Regions from separate parts of the Ancylobacter sp. TW_SC_1 genome, predicted to be linked through region 1. Evidence: riboswitches for the same ligand, from Rfam matches in the RefSeq annotation. Region 1 holds a riboswitch; each other region holds the start of a gene.
The links. A riboswitch is a leader RNA that binds a small molecule or an ion and turns the genes downstream of it on or off. The one in region 1 is predicted to bind thiamine pyrophosphate.
Positions count from the first base shown of each region.

Region 1 (5,648 bases):
CCGGCAGGATCTGACGTTCCCTTCACGAGCGCGCGAACGCGACTTCCTGCCGATTGTCATTGTCTGGAGCGACAATAAGGTGGCGGGGTATGTGCTGCGTCGCAGCACGTCGATGAGGGAGCTTTTCATGTCGCGTCGCCTGACGATTGCCGGTGCAATCGCCATCTTCACTGCCGTCGCGACCACCGCGGTGGTCGCCCAGTCCGACGTCGTGAAGGAACGACAGACCCTGCTGAAGGAGTTCGGCAGCGTGACCAAGCCCGTCGGCGGAATGCTGCGCGGGAACACGCCGTTCGATCTCGCGGCCGTGCAGGCGGCGCTCGACACCTATGTCAAGAATGCCAAGGTCCTGCCGACGCTTTTCCCGCTGGGCTCCGGGCCCGGCCCGGATACCGAGGCGCTGGAGACGGTGTGGACCAAGACGCCCGAATTCGAGGCGCTCTTCGCCAAGCTCGGCAGCGATGCCGCCGCTGCCCGTGCCGCGATCACCGACGAGGCCAGCTTCAAGGCGAACTTCCCCGGCGTGATCCGCACCTGCGGAACCTGCCACGACACCTTCCGCCAGAAGAAGTGACGTGAGCGCGCGTACCGATTCGCCCGCGCCGGCCGGCGTGCTGGCGTGGGACCTGCCGACGCGGATCGCCAAATGGGGGCTGGCGGCGCTGGTCGGCCTCGCTTTCGCGAGCCGGTATTACGGCGACGCCGATCTCGTCTGGCACCAGTGGAACGGGCTTGCCGTGCTGGTGGTGGTCGTGTTCCGCCTGCTGTGGGGCCTCGTCGGTGGCTCGACGGCGCGCTTCGCCGGCTTCCTGCGCGGGCCGGCGGCGGGGCTGCGCTATGGGGAGAGACTGCTGCGCGGACGTCCGCCGCATTATCTCGGTCACAACCCGCTCGGCGGCTGGATGGTCGCGGCGCTGCTGATCATGGTCGCGGCGCAGGCGCTGAGCGGGCTGTTCACCAGCGACGACATCACGGTCTACGCGCCGATGACGGCGACGGTCAGCGACGAGACCATCCGCAGCGCCTCGGTCTGGCACCAGCGGCTCTACCCGGTCCTGCTGTGGCTGATCGGCCTGCATGTGGCGGCGAACCTCGTCTATTCGCTGTTCGGCAGGGACAACCTGATCCGCGCCATGATCAGCGGCCGCAAGCCGGCCGGGGACTACGCCGACCGCGCGCCGGCCACGCCCGGTGCCGTCGGAGCGGCATTGGCCTGCCTCGCGGCCGCGGTCGCCGTGGTGTTCGGCGGCATCGCGCTGGCGGGCGGTGATCCCTTCCCCTGAAATGACGGGTCCGTCCCGCTTGCGGGCGGGGCGGACTCGTGCTCCATGGCGCCATCATGCACGCGCTCAAGGGCATCGCGCTTCAGATCAGCGCGACGTTCCTTTTCACCATCATGTCGGCCCTCGTCCGTATCGTCTCGGAACATGTTCCGACTGGCGAAGTGGTGTTCTCGCGCTCCTTCTTCGCCCTGTTTCCGCTCATGGCGCTGCTCGCCTGGCGCGGCGAGATCAGCGCGGCGGTGCGCACCGCCCATCCGTTCGGCCATATCGCGCGCGGCACCATCGGCGTCTGCGCCATGAGCCTGGGCTTTGCCGCGCTGGCGCGGATCCCGCTGGCGGATGCGACCGCCATCGGCTTCGCCACACCGCTGCTCACCGTCGTCCTCGCGGCGATCGTGCTGCGCGAGCGGGTGCAGGCCTATCGCTGGGCGGCGGTGACGGTGGGGCTCGGCGGCGTGGTGGTGATGCTCTGGCCGCATATGTCGGGCTCGTTCGATACCCCGGAACACATGTTCGGCGCGCTCTTCGCGCTGCTCGGCGCGAGTTGCACGGCCGGGGCGATGGTCCAGGTGCGGCGGCTGACGCAGACCGAATCGACCGCGGCCATCGTGTTCTATTTCCAGGCGCTGGCGGCCATTGCCGGGCTCGCCACCGCCGGCTGGGGCTGGGTGCTGCCGAGCGCGCGGGAGGCCGTGCTGCTGCTGGCGATCGGCTTCCTCGGCGGGGTCGGCCAGATCCTGCTGACCGAGAGCTACCGCTACGCCCCGGCCTCGGTGGTGGCGCCGTTCGCCTATTCGGCGATGCTGTGGTCGCTGCTGCTCGGCTTCATCCTGTTCGCCGAGATTCCGCCGGTGCTCGTCGTGCTCGGCGCGGCCATCGTGATCGGGGCCGGGCTCTTCGTCATCTGGCGCGAGCGCCGGCTCGGCATCGACCGCAGCCGGGCCGAGGAGGCGGCGACGCCGCCCGCCGGGCCGACGGCCTGAGGCGCGACGTCAGAACGCCTTGAAGGTGATGATGGTGCGGGTGTCTTGGATGCCCGGGAACTGCTGCACCTTCTCGTTCACGAAATGGCCGATGTCGGCGCCCTCGGGCACGTAGAACTTGACCAACAGGTCGAACTCGCCGGCGGTCGAGTAGATTTCCGAGGCGATCTCCGCGTCGGCGATGGCGTTCGCCACCTCGTAGGAGCGGCCGAGGTGACATTTGATCTGCATGAAGAAAGGGACCATCGCGGCGTTCCGGCTTCGGGGCGGGAGGCCGATAAGGAACAGAACGCCGGTTCGCGCGCAACCCCCTCGGCCGCCCGGGACGAGCCCGGCTTGCGCGGGCGCGCGGCTTCGCCTATCGCTCGCGGGACGATCTCGTTGGGGTGCCCGTGGCGTTGAGGCGCGGATGGGCTGAGAGGCGTTCAGCCAACCCACGAACCTGATCCGGGTCATGCCGGCGGAGGAAACGGATCGCGCACGTCCGGGGCGGCCATGTGCCCCCCGACGGGGACGCTTCCGGCCTCGATGCGGCGAGAGAGGCGTAGCATGGGCGGTTCCACACCGATCGCGGTGACGATGGCGGGTTCGGATTCCGGCGGCGGCGCCGGCATCCAGGCCGATCTCAAGACCTTCTCGGCGCTCTGCGTGTATGGCGCCAGCGTCATCACCGCGCTCACGGCGCAGAACACGCTCGGCGTGACCGGCATCCACGACGTTCCGCCGGCCTTCATCGCCGCGCAGATCGACGCGGTCTTCTCCGATCTCGACGTGGACGCGGTGAAGATCGGCATGCTGTCGCGTCCCGAAGCGATCACCGAGGTGGCGTCCGGCCTCGTGCGCCATGGCGTGTCGACCGTGGTGCTCGACCCGGTGATGATCGCCGCCTCGGGCGACCGGCTGCTGGTGCCCGAGGCCATCGAGACGCTGCGCCGCGAGCTGTTGCCGCGGGCGCTCCTGATCACGCCGAACCTGCCCGAGGCGGCGGCACTGCTCGACGAAGAGCCGGCCGAGGATCTCGCGACGGTGCGGGCTCAGGCCGAGCGGCTGCTGGCGTTCGGGCCGCGCGCGGTGCTCGTCAAGGGCGGCCATGGCGAGGGGCCGGACAGCGTCGACGTGCTGCTCGACGCCGATGGCTTTCTCGAACTCAGCGCGCCGCGCATTGTCACTCGCAACACGCACGGCACGGGCTGCACGCTCTCCTCCGCCATCGCCGCCGGCCTTGCCAAGGGCCTGCCTCTGCGCGCGGCGGTCGAGGCGGCGAAGGACTATCTCACCCGCGCCCTCGCGCGCTCCGAGGAACTGACCATCGGGCGGGGCCACGGCCCGGTGCATCACTTCCACGCCTGGTGGTGAGGTTTTCGCGGTTCGCGGCGGCGCTGGCCACTGAGGCCTCGTAAGCCGGCCCCGCGCCTGCTATCGAGGCGGCGAATCCCGCGAGTAGCCGCGTGCCCGTCATCGCCCCACGCCATGCCATTGCCGCCGTCTATGCCGGGCTGTTCTTCGGCATCGGCGTCTTCATGCCGTTCTTCCCGATCTGGCTGGAAGCGCGCGGCTTCGACGCGGCGATGATCGCGCTCGCGCTCGCCGTGCCGCAATCGGTGCGCCTCGTCACCATGCCGGTGGGCGGACTGCTCGCCGACCGCAGCGGCCGGCCGCGCGCGACGCTGATCGGCTATTCCTGCGCCACGGCGCTGTGCTTCGTCGGCATCGTCCTCGCCCCCAACGCGACACTGATCCTCGTCGGGCTCGGGCTTGCCGCCGCCTTCTGGCAGCCCAGCCTGCCGGTGCTCGATGCCTATGCAGTGGCGCGCCGCCGCGAGGGGCTGATCGACTACGGACGCGTGCGGCTGTGGGGCTCGATGGCCTTCATCGGCGGCAATCTGGTGGCCGGCGGACTGCTCGGCGGGCTCGTCCTCGGCGCCGTGCCGCACGACACGGTGATCTGGCTCATCGTCGCGGCGAGCCTCGCGGCGGCGCTGGCGGCGGCGACCCTCGAGGAGGTGAAGCAGCCGCCGCGCGCCGCGACGGCGGAAGCGCGCCATGCGCTGGCCGGACTGGCGCCGGTGCTGTTCGTCGGTCTGGCGGCGGCGGCGCTGGTGCAGGGGTCGCACGCGGTGCTCTATGCCTTCGCCTCCATCCAGTGGCACGGCAAGGGGCTGTCCGACACGGTGATCGGCCTGCTGTGGTCGCTCGGCGTGCTGGCCGAGGTGGTGCTGTTCCATTTCGGCACGCCGGTGACGCGCCGGCTCGGGCCGGAGCGCCTGCTCCTGCTCGGCGGCCTCGCCGGCGTTCTTCGTTTCGGCGGGATGGCGTTCGACCCGCCGCTGCTGCTTCTGCTGCTGCTCCAGCCGCTGCACGCACTGACCTTCGGCTGCACCTATCTCGGCACGGTCGAACTCGTCGCCCGCCACGCGCCGCCGGGGCGCGGCGCCAGCGTGCAGGCCATGGCAGCCTGGGCGACGGCGGTCGCCATGGCCGGGGCCACACTCGCCTCGGGCCCGTTGTGGCAGAGTTTCGGCGCGGCGGCGTTCTTTGCCTCGGCGGGGCTTGCCGCCCTCGGCACGCTGCTGGCCATCGTCGCCTGGGCCGGCGCCGGTCAGCCCCAGAGCGCGGGATCGGGCGGGTAGACGACGCTGCCCTCATAGCGCAGGGCCGGGGTGCGGTCGGCGGCCAGCAGCAGCGGGCCGTCGAGGTCGACGAACCGCGCCAGCGGCGTGAGCAGCAGCGCGGGGGCCATGGCGAGCGAGGTCGCGACCATGCAGCCGACCATGATGTCGAGGCCGGCCGCCTGCGCGGCGCGGGCCAGCGCGATCGCCTCGGTCAGGCCGCCGGTCTTGTCGAGCTTGATGTTGAGCACATCGTAGCGGCCGATGAGGCCGGGGAGGCTGTCCAGCCCATGCGCGCTCTCATCCGCGCAGACCGGGACGGGGCGCGCGATCCGCGCCAGGAGCTCGTCCTGCGCCGCCGGCAGGGGCTGCTCGACCAGCTCGACGCCGGCCTGCGCGCAGGCGGCGAGATTTTCCGCGAGATCACCGGGCGTCCAGCCCTCATTCGCGTCGACGATGAGCCGGGCGCCGGGAACCGCCGCGCGGACTGCGGCGAGCCGCGCCATGTCTCCCGGCGCGCCGAGCTTGAGCTTGAGCAGTTCGTGCCCGGCCGCCCGCGCGGCGTCGGCCATGGCCTGCGGCGTGCCGAGGCTGATGGTGAAGGCGGTGACGACCGGCCGCGGCGCCGGCAGGCCGGCCAGCTCATGCACCGGCACGCCGGCGCGCTTGGCCGCGATGTCCCACATGGCGCAATCGAGCGCATTGCGCGCCGCACCTGCAGGCATGAGCGACATCAGTTCGTCGTGCCGAAGCCCGTCGGCGACAGGCCCCGC
Region 1 covers NZ_CM166365.1:2,580,722-2,586,369, forward strand. Annotated here, with positions in the region: gene AC1PZ7_RS11910 (c-type cytochrome) at 128-574, shown strand; gene AC1PZ7_RS11915 (cytochrome b/b6 domain-containing protein) at 576-1,283, shown strand; gene AC1PZ7_RS11920 (DMT family transporter) at 1,322-2,266, shown strand; gene AC1PZ7_RS11925 (Lrp/AsnC ligand binding domain-containing protein) at 2,276-2,512, opposite strand; TPP riboswitch at 2,639-2,752, shown strand; gene thiD (bifunctional hydroxymethylpyrimidine kinase/phosphomethylpyrimidine kinase) at 2,816-3,622, shown strand; gene AC1PZ7_RS11935 (MFS transporter) at 3,715-4,896, shown strand; gene dgcA (N-acetyl-D-Glu racemase DgcA) at 4,866-5,648, opposite strand, start outside.

Region 2 (5,648 bases), 990 kb from region 1:
GGCGACACCTTCAACACCGCCGTCTATCTCGCCCGCGCCGGCGTCGACACCGCCTACGCGACCGCGCTCGGCGACGACCGCTATTCCGATGCGATCCGCGCCTCGGCGCAGGGCGAAGGCGTCGGCACGGAGCTGATGCTGCGCGTGCCCGGCCGCACGGCGGGTCTCTACCTCATCGACACCGACGCCCAGGGCGAGCGCTCCTTCACCTATTGGCGCGACAGCGCCCCGGCGCGCGAATTGTTCGAGCTGCCCGGCTGGGAGACCGTGGCCGAGGCGATGATCGAGGCGAATCTGGTCTACCTCTCCGGCATAACCCTCTCGCTCTATTCCAATGCCGGCCTCGGCCGGCTGTTCGCGACGCTGGAATTCGCCCGCGAGCAGGGCGCACGCATCGTCTTCGACGGCAATTTCCGCCCGCGGAACTGGAAGGGCGACATCGCCCGCGCCCGCGCCGTCTATGCGCAGGCGCTCAAGCGTACCACCATCGCGCTGCCGACCTTCGAGGACGAGGTGACGCTGTGGGGCGACGGCTCGCCGGCCGCCACCGCCGACCGCCTCGGCACCTTCGGCGTGCAGGAAATCGTCGTGAAGAACGGCGCGGAGGGCGCGCTGGTCGTTGCCGGCGGCACCTCGCAATTCGTGCCGATCCCACAGCCGGTCGAGCCGGTGGACACCACGGCGGCGGGCGACAGCTTCAACGCGGCCTACCTCGCCGCCCGCCTCGGCGGCGAGGCCCCGGCGGCGGCGGCAGAGGCCGGCCACCAGCTCGCCGGCCGCGTCATCCGCCATCGCGGCGCGATCCTGCCGCGCCATGCCAATGCCTGAGCGCGGCAACGCGAAAGCGCGCTGCGAACGCTTCTGCGAATGACTTGCAAGTCATTGGACTTGCTTGATTTTCCTGGCACGACCCACTAATCGGTCCGACAGCGGGCGCGCGGCGCCGGAACGGGTATGGCGCCGATGGCTCAGTCCTCGCGGATTGCAATGATCAATGTCGGCATCAGCCTGCTGGTGCTCGGGCTGAAATACGCCGCCTTCCTGCTCACCGGCAGCGTCGCGCTCTATTCCGACGCCCTGGAGAGCATCGTCAACGTCGCCACCTCCGTCGCCGCCGTGATCGCGCTCCGGGTGAGCGCCAAGCCGGCCGACGCGGCCCACCCCTATGGCTATGCCAAGGCCGAGTATTTCTCCGCCGTCATCGTCGGCGTGCTCATCGTCGTCGCCGCCATTTCGATCTTCCGCGAGGTGTATATCGGCTGGCAGGATCCGCGCCCACTCGACGCGCCGCTGCACGGCCTGCTGGTCAATGCCGGCGCGACCGTGGTCAACGCGGTCTGGTGCGTGGTGCTGCTGCGCGCGGGCCGGCGCGCCCGCTCGCCGGCGCTGGTCGCCGATGGCCGCCATCTGATCACCGACGTCGCCTCGTCCGCCGGCGTGCTCGCGGGCGTCGCCATCGCCGCGGCGTCCGGCTGGGACCGGCTCGACCTCGTCCTTGCCGGCCTGGTCGCCGTCAACATCCTGTGGTCGGGCTGGTCGGTGCTGAAGGAGAGCGTCGGCGGACTGATGGACCAGGCGGTGCCGGCCGAGACGCTGGGCCGCATCCGCCATCTCATCGCGGCGGAGGCGACCGGCGCCATCGAGGCACACGATCTGCGCACGCGCCAGGCCGGGCGCATGATCTTCGTCGACTTCCACCTCGTGGTGCCCGGCGACATGCCGGTGAGCGAGGCGCACGCCATCTGCGACCGGATCGAGGACGCGCTGGAGGCCGCCGTCGCCGGCGTGCTGGTCAACATCCATGTCGAGCCGGAGGCCAAGGCCAAGCAGCACGGCATACCGGTGATCTGACGCCTCAGCGCCCCGTCCGCAGCGCCGCCAGTAGGTCCGGCGTGGGGTAGGAATCGGCCGGCAGGCCGAGGCGCATCTGCTCGACTTTGACCGCCTGCCGCGTCGCCGCGCCGGTGATGCCGTCGATGCGCCCGACATGGTGGCCGCGCGCATTGAGCAGGGTCTGCAGCTCCTTCACCTGCGCCATGGACAGCACCGGAATCCTGTCGCCCTGGCCGCGATTGAACGGGCCGGCGCCGGCGACGCGGGCGGCCAGATAGGCCGCCGAGGTCGCGTAGACGAGCGAGTTGTTCCACTCGGTGAAGACGTCGAAATTCGGATAGACGAGAAAGGCCGGGCCGTTGCGCCCCATCGGCAGCAGCAGCGAGGCGGGAAGCTGGTCGGCGGGAAGCTGACCACCGCCGGCCCGCACCACGCCCGCCTTCGCCCATTGGGCGCGCGGATGCTTGACGGCGAGGTCCGCCTGGTCCCAGGGGAGGTTGGGCGGCACGCGCACTTCCTCCAGCCAGGGCTGGCCGGCCTTCCAGCCGAGCGCGCGGATATAGTTGGCGGCCGAGGCGAGCGCGTCGGGCGCCGAGCGGATCAGGTCGACCCGGCCGTCGCCGTCGAAGTCGACGCCGTAATTGAGATAGTGGTCGGGCAGGAACTGGAACTGGCCGAGTTCACCCGCCCACGGGCCGCGCATGGTCTGCGCGGTCAGATCGCCGCGGTCGATGATCTTCAGCGCCGCCATCAGCTGGGTGCGGAACATCTCCGCCCGCCGGCAGTCCCAGGCGAGCGAGGCCACCGAGCGAATCGTCTGCTTGTCGCCCATGAAGGCGCCGAAATCGGTCTCCAGCCCCCAGAAGGCGACCAGCACCGCCCCCGGTACCCCGAAGGTCTGCTCGATCCGGCTGAACAGCGCCGGGTTCTTCTGGATCTGCTGGCGGCCCTGCTGGATGCGGTAATTGGCGACCATGCGGTCGGAAAACTGGAAGAAGCTCTGCCCGAACACCTTCTGCCCGCGGTCGGTGCCGACGATGTCGGGCGCGTAGGTCACGCCGTTCAGCGCCGCGGCCACGGTGCGCGGCGAGACGCCCTGCGCCACCGCCTGCTGCTTGAAGCCGGCCAGCCACTGGTCGAAGCCGGCACCGTTATTGCCGCAGCTCTGCTGGGCGGATGCCGCTACCGGAAAGGCGAACGGCGCGATGACCGCCGCCGCGATGGCAACCTTCCGGAGCGAAGTCTTCAAGCTGCGCATGGGCACTCCCCGATGGCTCGATGCGTCGTTTCCTCACGAATCAGCAATCTACAGGAAATGCGGCGGCGGCAGGGTGACGGGGCGCCGCGGAATTGACCGGCGGGCGACTTTGGTCGACTATCGACCCGTTCCAAGGGGAGCCCCGCTAGGGGGCTGAGAGAGCGCCGGCCACGCCGCAGGGCAAGGCAACGCGATGACCCTTCGAACCTGATCCGGGTCATGCCGGCGAAGGGATCGGAACCGAATGGCGTGTCGCGCGCGTGTCGCACATCGCCATCCTTCCCCAACGTCAAACACCCGGATCTCCCCGACCATCGGTTCTGGAGATCCATCATGACGACCAAAAACCTGAAAGACACCGGCACCATCGGCGTCGCCACCGGGCCCATTCCCGGCTCGCGGCGCATCTATGCCGACTGCCCGGCGCGCGGCTTTCGCGTGCCGTTCCGCGAAATCCTGCTGCACCCTTCCGCCAACGAGCCCAACCTCGCCGTCTACGATGCCTCCGGCCCCTATACCGACGAGAGCGCGGCCATCGACATCGCCGCCGGCCTCGCGCGCCCGCGTGACGCCTGGGTCCGCGCGCGCGCAGATGTTGAGGAGTACGACGGGCGCCGGGTGAAGCCGGAGGACAACGGCCATGTCGGCGACGACAGGCTGGTGACGCCCTTCCCGCTCCACCACCGCCCGCTGCGGGCCAAAGCCGGCGCTGTGACCCAGATGGCCTATGCGCGGGCCGGCATCGTCACCCCGGAGATGGAATATGTCGCCCTGCGCGAGAACGGCCTGCGCGAGCGCATCGGCGAGATCATCCGCGACGGCGAGGATTTCGGCGCGGCGATCCCGGATGTCGTGACGCCGGAATTCGTGCGCGACGAGGTGGCGCGCGGGCGTGCCGTCATCCCCGCCAACATCAATCATGGCGAGCTCGAGCCGATGGCGATCGGCCGCAACTTCCTCGTCAAGATCAACGCCAATATCGGCAATTCGGCCGTCACCTCGTCGGTGGCGGACGAAGTGGACAAGATGGTGTGGGCGATACGCTGGGGTGCCGACACGGTGATGGACCTCTCCACCGGGCGCAACATCCACAACATCCGCGAATGGATCGTGCGCAACGCGCCGGTGCCGATCGGAACGGTGCCGATCTACCAGGCGCTGGAGAAGGTCGGCGGCGTCGCCGAGGACCTCACCTGGGAGGTGTTCCGCGACACGCTGGTCGAGCAGGCCGAGCAGGGCGTGGACTATTTCACCATCCATGCCGGGGTGCGCCTGCCCTATGTGCCGCTGACCGCGAAGCGCGTGACTGGCATCGTCTCGCGCGGCGGCTCGATCATGGCCAAGTGGTGCCTCGCCCATCACCGCGAGAGCTTCCTCTACGAGCGTTTCGCCGAGATCTGCGAGATCATGCGGGCCTATGACGTCACCTTCTCGCTCGGCGACGGGCTGCGCCCCGGCTCCATCGCCGACGCCAACGACGCGGCGCAGTTCGCCGAACTGGAGACGCTGGGCGAACTGACCAGGATCGCGTGGGAAAACGACTGCCAGGTGATGATCGAAGGCCCCGGCCATGTGCCGATGCACAAGATCAAGGCCAACATGGACAAGCAGCTGGCTGTCTGCGGCGAGGCGCCCTTCTATACGCTCGGGCCGCTGACCACGGATATCGCACCCGGCTACGACCACATCACCTCCGGCATCGGCGCGGCGATGATCGGCTGGTTCGGCACCGCCATGCTCTGCTACGTCACGCCCAAGGAGCATCTCGGCCTGCCCAACCGCGACGACGTGAAGACCGGCGTCATCACCTACAAGATCGCCGCCCATGCCGCCGACCTCGCCAAGGGCCACCCGCTGGCGCGCGCCTGGGACGACGCACTCTCGCGGGCGCGTTTCGAGTTCCGCTGGCAGGACCAGTTCAGCCTCGCGCTCGATCCCGACACGGCGACCGCCTTCCACGACGAGACGCTGCCGAAGGAGGCGCACAAGCTGGCGCATTTCTGCTCCATGTGCGGGCCGAAATTCTGCTCGATGAAGATCAGCCAGGACATTCGCGACGCGGCGCGGCAGGCCGAGGCGACGCGCGGGATGGAGGAGATGGCCGGGCGCTTCCGTGACGGCGGCGGCCAAATCTATCGCGACGTCGCCGCCGCGGAGTAGGCTGCCGGGCGGCCGGGGAACCGCGAGGACGCCCCGGCCGCCCGCTCGTGCCCGCGCCGACACGACCTTCCAGGAGACTTTCCCATGACGCCCCCCTCGCCCGTCCGCCCGGTTCCCGCCGTGCTCGCCGTCGTCGAGCGCGACGGCGCGGTGCTGCTGGTGCGCCGCGCCAATCCGCCCGATCAGGGACTGTGGGGTTTCCCTGGCGGACGTATGGAAATGGGCGAGACGCATCTGGAGGCCGCCCTGCGCGAGCTCCACGAGGAGACCGGCATCGCCGCCGACAGCCCCCGCCTCATGACCGCGCTCGACTTCATCCAGCACGATGACGAGGGCGTGCTCGCTCATCATTTCGCGATGATCGCCGTGCTGTGCCGCTGGCGCGCCGGCGAGGCGG
Region 2 covers NZ_CM166365.1:1,587,073-1,592,720, reverse strand. Annotated here, with positions in the region: gene AC1PZ7_RS07285 (sugar kinase) at 1-828, shown strand, start outside; gene AC1PZ7_RS07280 (cation diffusion facilitator family transporter) at 964-1,851, shown strand; gene AC1PZ7_RS07275 (lytic murein transglycosylase) at 1,856-3,091, opposite strand; TPP riboswitch at 3,215-3,342, shown strand; gene thiC (phosphomethylpyrimidine synthase ThiC) at 3,425-5,251, shown strand; gene AC1PZ7_RS07265 (NUDIX hydrolase) at 5,336-5,648, shown strand, end outside.
Region 2: it holds a riboswitch for thiamine pyrophosphate, as region 1 does, so the genes downstream of both, thiC (phosphomethylpyrimidine synthase ThiC) here and thiD (bifunctional hydroxymethylpyrimidine kinase/phosphomethylpyrimidine kinase) in region 1, are expected to answer to the same signal.

Region 3 (5,648 bases), 1.5 Mb from region 1:
GGCCTATACGGACGCGATCACCGGCCTGCCGAACCGGAAGGCGTTCAACGACACGCTGGCCCGCATGGCCACGGAAATGAAGCCGGGCGAGGGCGTCGGGCTCGCCTTCATCGACCTCAACGGCTTCAAGAAGATCAACGACCTCTATGGTCACGACGTGGGGGATTGGCTGCTCACCCGCATTGGCCGGCGGCTGCGCCAGTACGCCAGCCCCGAGCATTTCGTGGGGCGACTTGGCGGCGACGAGTTCGCCATCCTGTTCCGCTCGACCGGCATGGACGAAGACAAGCGCCACGCCGACTTCCTGCGGCTCGGCGAGGCGACCTGCCGGGACATGGACCTCAACGGTCAGCCGATTGCGGTCGGCCTGGCCATCGGCATCGCCATCGCCGACGGTCCGCTCGCCGTCCAGACGCTGCTCCACCGCGCCGACGCGCTGATGTATGTGGCCAAGGCCGGGGCCGGCAATGTGGATGTGCGAATGCAGCACTTCGCCGACGCCTGACCAGTTTGGGCGGGCTTGCATCGCGCCCGGCTTGGACGGACGATCCCCGTGCCGTCGATCCAGTGAGGATCCATGATCCCGAGCACCGTGATCTATGAAGCGCTTGCGGACGTGTTCGAGCTCTCGCCGGTGGCGATCTGCATTTCCACGGCCGAGCACGTCTCCCGGTACATCATGGCCAATCCCGCCTACCTCGCCATGATCGGGCGCAGCTGGGACGAGATCGAGGGCCAGCCCATGTATCTCGACACCGTGCGCGCGCTCGACTCCCCGGAACGGCTGCGCCGCATCCACGCGCTGGAAACCGTCGGCCTGTACGAGCTCGAGGAGATCGACCTGCGCCACGTCTCCGGCCACATCATCCCCACGCTGGTCTCGACGCAGCGCCGCGTCATCAATGGCCAGACGTTCGACATCGAGATCATCATCGACAATTCCGAGCGCAAGGCGTTCGAGCGCCGCATCATCGAGGCCGCCTACACCGACGTGGTGACCGGCCTGCCCAACCGGGCGGCTTTCGACAACCGGCTGCGCAAGCTGCTGGAGCGGTTCGCGCCGCATGAGGGCGTCTGCCTCGCCTATATCGATCTCAATGGCTTCAAGTCGATAAATGACCGCCACGGCCACTCCATCGGCGACCAGGTGCTGCGGAGCTTCGCCGAGCGCCTGCGTGCCCATAGCGCCCCCGGCCATTTCGTCGCGCGCATCGGTGGCGACGAATTCGTACTGCTCCATTCCTTCGCCTGCGGCATCTCTCCGGAACATGGCGGACCCACCGGAGGGCCCACGGGGCAGGAGATGCAAATGCTCGCCGATGCGCTCTGTGCGCCGATGGACATCGAAGGACGAAACCTCGCCGTGGGCGCGGCCATCGGCGTTGCCGTCACCCGGCAGACGATCGGCGCCGATGCGCTGCTGCGCCGCGCCGACACCCTGATGTACGCTGCCAAGTCGACCGGCCGAACGGTCGCCGTAAACCTCGACCGGATCGACGACCCATGCCCCTCCGCCTCTCCAACGCCGACGCCCGACGTGTCTTCCTCGCCCGGCAGCAGCTCAGCCGCCCCCGCGGAACGCTGACCAAGACCGGACTTCTGCAACTGATCGACGACCTCGGCTTCGTGCAGGTCGACAGCATCGCCACCGTCGAGCGCGCGCATCATCACATCCTGTTCGCGCGCAACCCGACCTACAGGCGCGAGCACCTGACCGCGCTGCTGGAAAAGGACGGCGCGCTCTTCGAGCACTGGACGCACGACGCGGCGATCATCCCCAACACTTTCTTCGGCTACTGGAAGCACCGCTTCGCGCGCGCGCGCTAAACGCTGGCCGATCGCTGGCGCTCCTGGCACGAGAACGGCTTCGAGGGCTATGTCGACCATGTGCTGGAGCGGGTACGCGTCGAAGGCCGGCTGATGGCCCGCGATTTCGAGCAGGATGTGGACGCCGGAAAGCGCCCGCCCGGCGGCTGGTGGAACTGGCACCCGGAGAAGACCGCGCTCGAATATCACTGGCGCACCGGCGCGCTCGCCATTGCCGGGCGCGAGGGCTTCCAGAAGGTCTACGACCTCACCGAGCGCGTCATCCCCGCCCGGCATTTCGCGGGCGAGGTGAGCCCGGAGGCCTTCCTCGACTGGGCCTGCACCGCGGCGCTGGAGCGGCTCGGCTTCGCCACCCATGGCGAGATCGCCGCCTTCTGGGGACTGATCAGACCGGAGGAGGCGCGTGGCTGGGTGGCGGCGAACGCCCACAGGCTGGAGCCCGTGCTGGTCGAGGGCGCCGAGGGCGGCAAGCCGCGCGCCAGCCACGCCTTCAAAGGCAGCGCGGAGGATTTCGCCGCCCTGCCCGCCCCGCCGGCGCGGCTGCGTGTGCTCAGCCCCTTCGATCCGCTGCTGCGCGACCGCGCCCGGGCGGAGCGGCTGTTCGGATTCACCTATCGCATCGAGGTGTTCGTCCCGACCCCCAGGCGGGTCTATGGCTATTACGTCTTCCCGCTGCTGGAGGGCGACCGGCTGATCGGCCGCATCGACATGAAGGCGGACCGCAAGGCCGGCTCGCTCGACGTGCGCCGGCTCTGGCTGGAGCCGGGCGTGCGGGCCTCGACCGGCCGGCTCAATGCGCTCGACGCCGAACTCGCCCGGCTCGGCCGCTTCGCCGGGGTGGAGCGCACGGTCTATCTCGACGGCTGGCGCGGAGAATAGGCCCCACAGATTGCCCTGGCATACCGGCGATGCTAGCCTGCGCGCGTCCGAGGGGTGTCCCGCCGGCCGAAAGGCCGAAGGGGCTGAGATGGCACCTGCCAGACCCTTTGAACCTGATCCGGGTCATGCCGGCGAAGGGACGGAGCGACGGCGGGGCCTGATCCACGCGATGCGTGGCACCCGTGCCGGATTTCCCCCGAAAGCGCGCGCGCCGGATCTCCAACTGGGAGGAGATCCATGTTCACCAAGTTCGCCGCGACGGCATTCGCCCTCGCGCTCGGCCTCACCCCGGCGGCGGCCGCCGACAAGCTCACCGTCCTGCTCGACTGGTACGTCAATCCGGACCACGCGCCGCTGATCATCGCGCAGGAGAAGGGCTTCTTCAAAGCCCACGACCTCGATGTCGAGCTGGTGCCGCCGGCCGATCCGTCCGCCCCGCCCCGCCTCGTCGCCGCCGGTCAGGCGGATGTGGCGGTCAGCTACCAGCCGAGCCTTTATCTCTCGGTGAAGGAAGGGCTGCCGCTGGTGCGCTTCGGCACGCTGGTCTCCACCCCGCTCACCGCGCTGGTGGCGCTGAAGGACGGCCCGGTCAAGTCGATCGCCGACCTCAAGGGCAAGACGGTCGGCTATTCCGTGGCGGGCTTCGAGGACGCACTGCTCGGCACCATGCTGGCGAGCGCCGGGCTCACGCCGTCCGACGTGACGATGATCAACGTCAATTTCGCCCTCTCGCCCGCGCTGGTCGCCGGCAAGGTCGACGCGGTGATCGGCGCCTACCGCAATTTCGAGCTCACCCAGATCAGGCTTGAGGGCAAGGAGGGCATCGCCTTCTACCCCGAAGAGCACGGCGTGCCGGTGTTCGACGAGCTGATCTACGTGACCCACAAGGACAAGCTGGCCGACCCGCGGCTCAAGCGCTTCCTCGCTGCGGTCGAGGACGCCACCATCTACGTCCTCAACCATCCCGACGAGGCATGGCAGGCCTTCGTGACGGCCAATCCGAAGCTCGACGACGAGCTGAACCGCACCGCGTGGACCGACACGCTGCGCCGCTTCGCCCACGCGCCGGCCGCCCTCGACACGGAACGCTACGCCCGCTTCGGGGAGTTCATGAAGAGCCACAAGCTCATCGACAAGGTCGAGCCGGTCTCGACCTACGCCCCGCCCCTGCCCTGAGCATTCGCCCCGGAGCGCCCCGTCAACGGCCCCCTCGGCCACGTGTGCTCCGGGGGCGACAATATGCTCTGCCGCGCTTCCGGGCCCCGGCCGACGATGCTACCGATTGCAAACGGTTGCTGATTTGTCGGGAGAAGGTCGAGGCATGGGGAACGGGGCATATCACATCGTGGCGATCCTGGTTGGCGCGGTCGTCGGCCTGCTCGGCTCCGGCTTCCATGTCGGCGTCGAGAAGCTGACAGCCGCCTGGCCGGCCTTCCTGCAGACCACGCTCCAGTTCGAAGGCCTCGTGCTTTACGCCGCCGCCGCCCTCGTCGCCGCCGGCATGGCCGTCGTCTCGCTCTGGCTGGTGCGCACCTACGCGCCGGAAGCCAGCGGATCGGGCGTGCCCGAGATCGAGGGGGCGATGGAGGGACTGCGCGAGGTGCGCTGGCATCGCGTTCTGCCGGTGAAATTCATTGCGGGCCTGCTGTCGCTTTCCTCCGGCATGGTGCTCGGCCGCGAGGGGCCGACCATCCATATCGGCGCCTCCGTCGCCAAGGCCGCCTCCGACCTGATGAAATGGTCCGGCGAGGACATGCGCGGCCTGCTGGCGGCCGGCGGCGCGGCGGGGCTTGCCGCCGCCTTCAACGCGCCGCTCGCGGCGGTGCTGTTCGTCATCGAGGAAACCCGGCGGCAGTTCCCCTATTCCTCGCGCACCTATATCGCCGTGGTGCTGGCCTCCATCGCCAGCGCCATCGTCACCGAGTACCTGACCGGCAACACGCCCTATATGCTGCTGGAGGCCTCGGCGATCCCCTATGGCTGGCTGCCGGCCTTCGTGGTGCTCGGCATCCTCCTCGGCGGAGCGGGCGTCATCTTCAATCGGACGCTGGTGTGGGGGCTCGACCATGTGCGCCGCTTCGGCATGCGCACCTCGTTCTACATCTTCCCCGCCATCGTCGGCCTGGTCGTCGGCGTGCTGCTCTTCGTGCGGCCCGAGGCGACGCAGGGCGGCGAACTGCTGGCGGTACAGCTCACCAAGGAAGGATTGCCGCTGGCCATGCTCGCCTTCGTCGTGCTGCTGCGCTTCGTCATGACCATGGCGAGCTACTCGACCGGCGTCGCCGGCGGCATCTTCGCGCCGATCCTCGCGCTCGCCACCACCATCGGCCTTTGCTACGGCACGGCGCTGGAAATGTTCGTGACGCTTCCCGAGAACGGGCTGGTCGCCTTCGCCATCTCGGCCATGGGCGGGCTGTTCGCGGCGACCATCGGCGCGCCTATGGTCGGCATGGTGCTGGTGCTGGAGCTGACCAGCGCCTATGTCGTGCTGGTTCCGGTCATGATCACCGCGATCTTCGCCAACATGACCGCGCAGGCGCTCGGCGGGCGCCCGATCTACGAGATCCTGCTGGAGCGGACCCTCGCCATCGAGGCGGAGGTGCGCGCCGCCGCCTCGCGCTGATCGCGCCTCACGCGGCGGCGACCCGCGGCGTCGCCGCCAGGGTAGCCGGTCCGTCGATGCCGCGCCGCAGCTCGATCTGCCGCTCATGCAGGGCGACAAGGGTCGAGCGGTGGCCGATCGAGAGCATCGACGTCTCCGGCAGGCGCTCGCGCAGCACGTGGTAGAGCGCCGCCTCACCCGCCTCGTCGAGCGCCGAGGTCGCCTCATCCAGCAGCAGCACCTGCGGCTTCATCAGCAGGGCGCGCGCCACCGCGAGCCGCTGCTGCTCGCCGCCCGACATCATGGCCGCCCACAGGCCGGTTTCGTCGAGCCGCGCGGC
Region 3 covers NZ_CM166365.1:4,094,560-4,100,207, forward strand. Annotated here, with positions in the region: gene AC1PZ7_RS19350 (diguanylate cyclase domain-containing protein) at 1-505, shown strand, start outside; gene AC1PZ7_RS19355 (diguanylate cyclase domain-containing protein) at 578-1,585, shown strand; partial or broken gene AC1PZ7_RS19360 (winged helix-turn-helix domain-containing protein) at 1,504-2,706, shown strand; TPP riboswitch at 2,753-2,850, shown strand; gene AC1PZ7_RS19365 (ABC transporter substrate-binding protein) at 2,944-3,882, shown strand; gene clcA (H(+)/Cl(-) exchange transporter ClcA) at 4,028-5,329, shown strand; gene AC1PZ7_RS19375 (ABC transporter ATP-binding protein/permease) at 5,337-5,648, opposite strand, start outside.
Region 3: it holds a riboswitch for thiamine pyrophosphate, as region 1 does, so the genes downstream of both, AC1PZ7_RS19365 (ABC transporter substrate-binding protein) here and thiD (bifunctional hydroxymethylpyrimidine kinase/phosphomethylpyrimidine kinase) in region 1, are expected to answer to the same signal.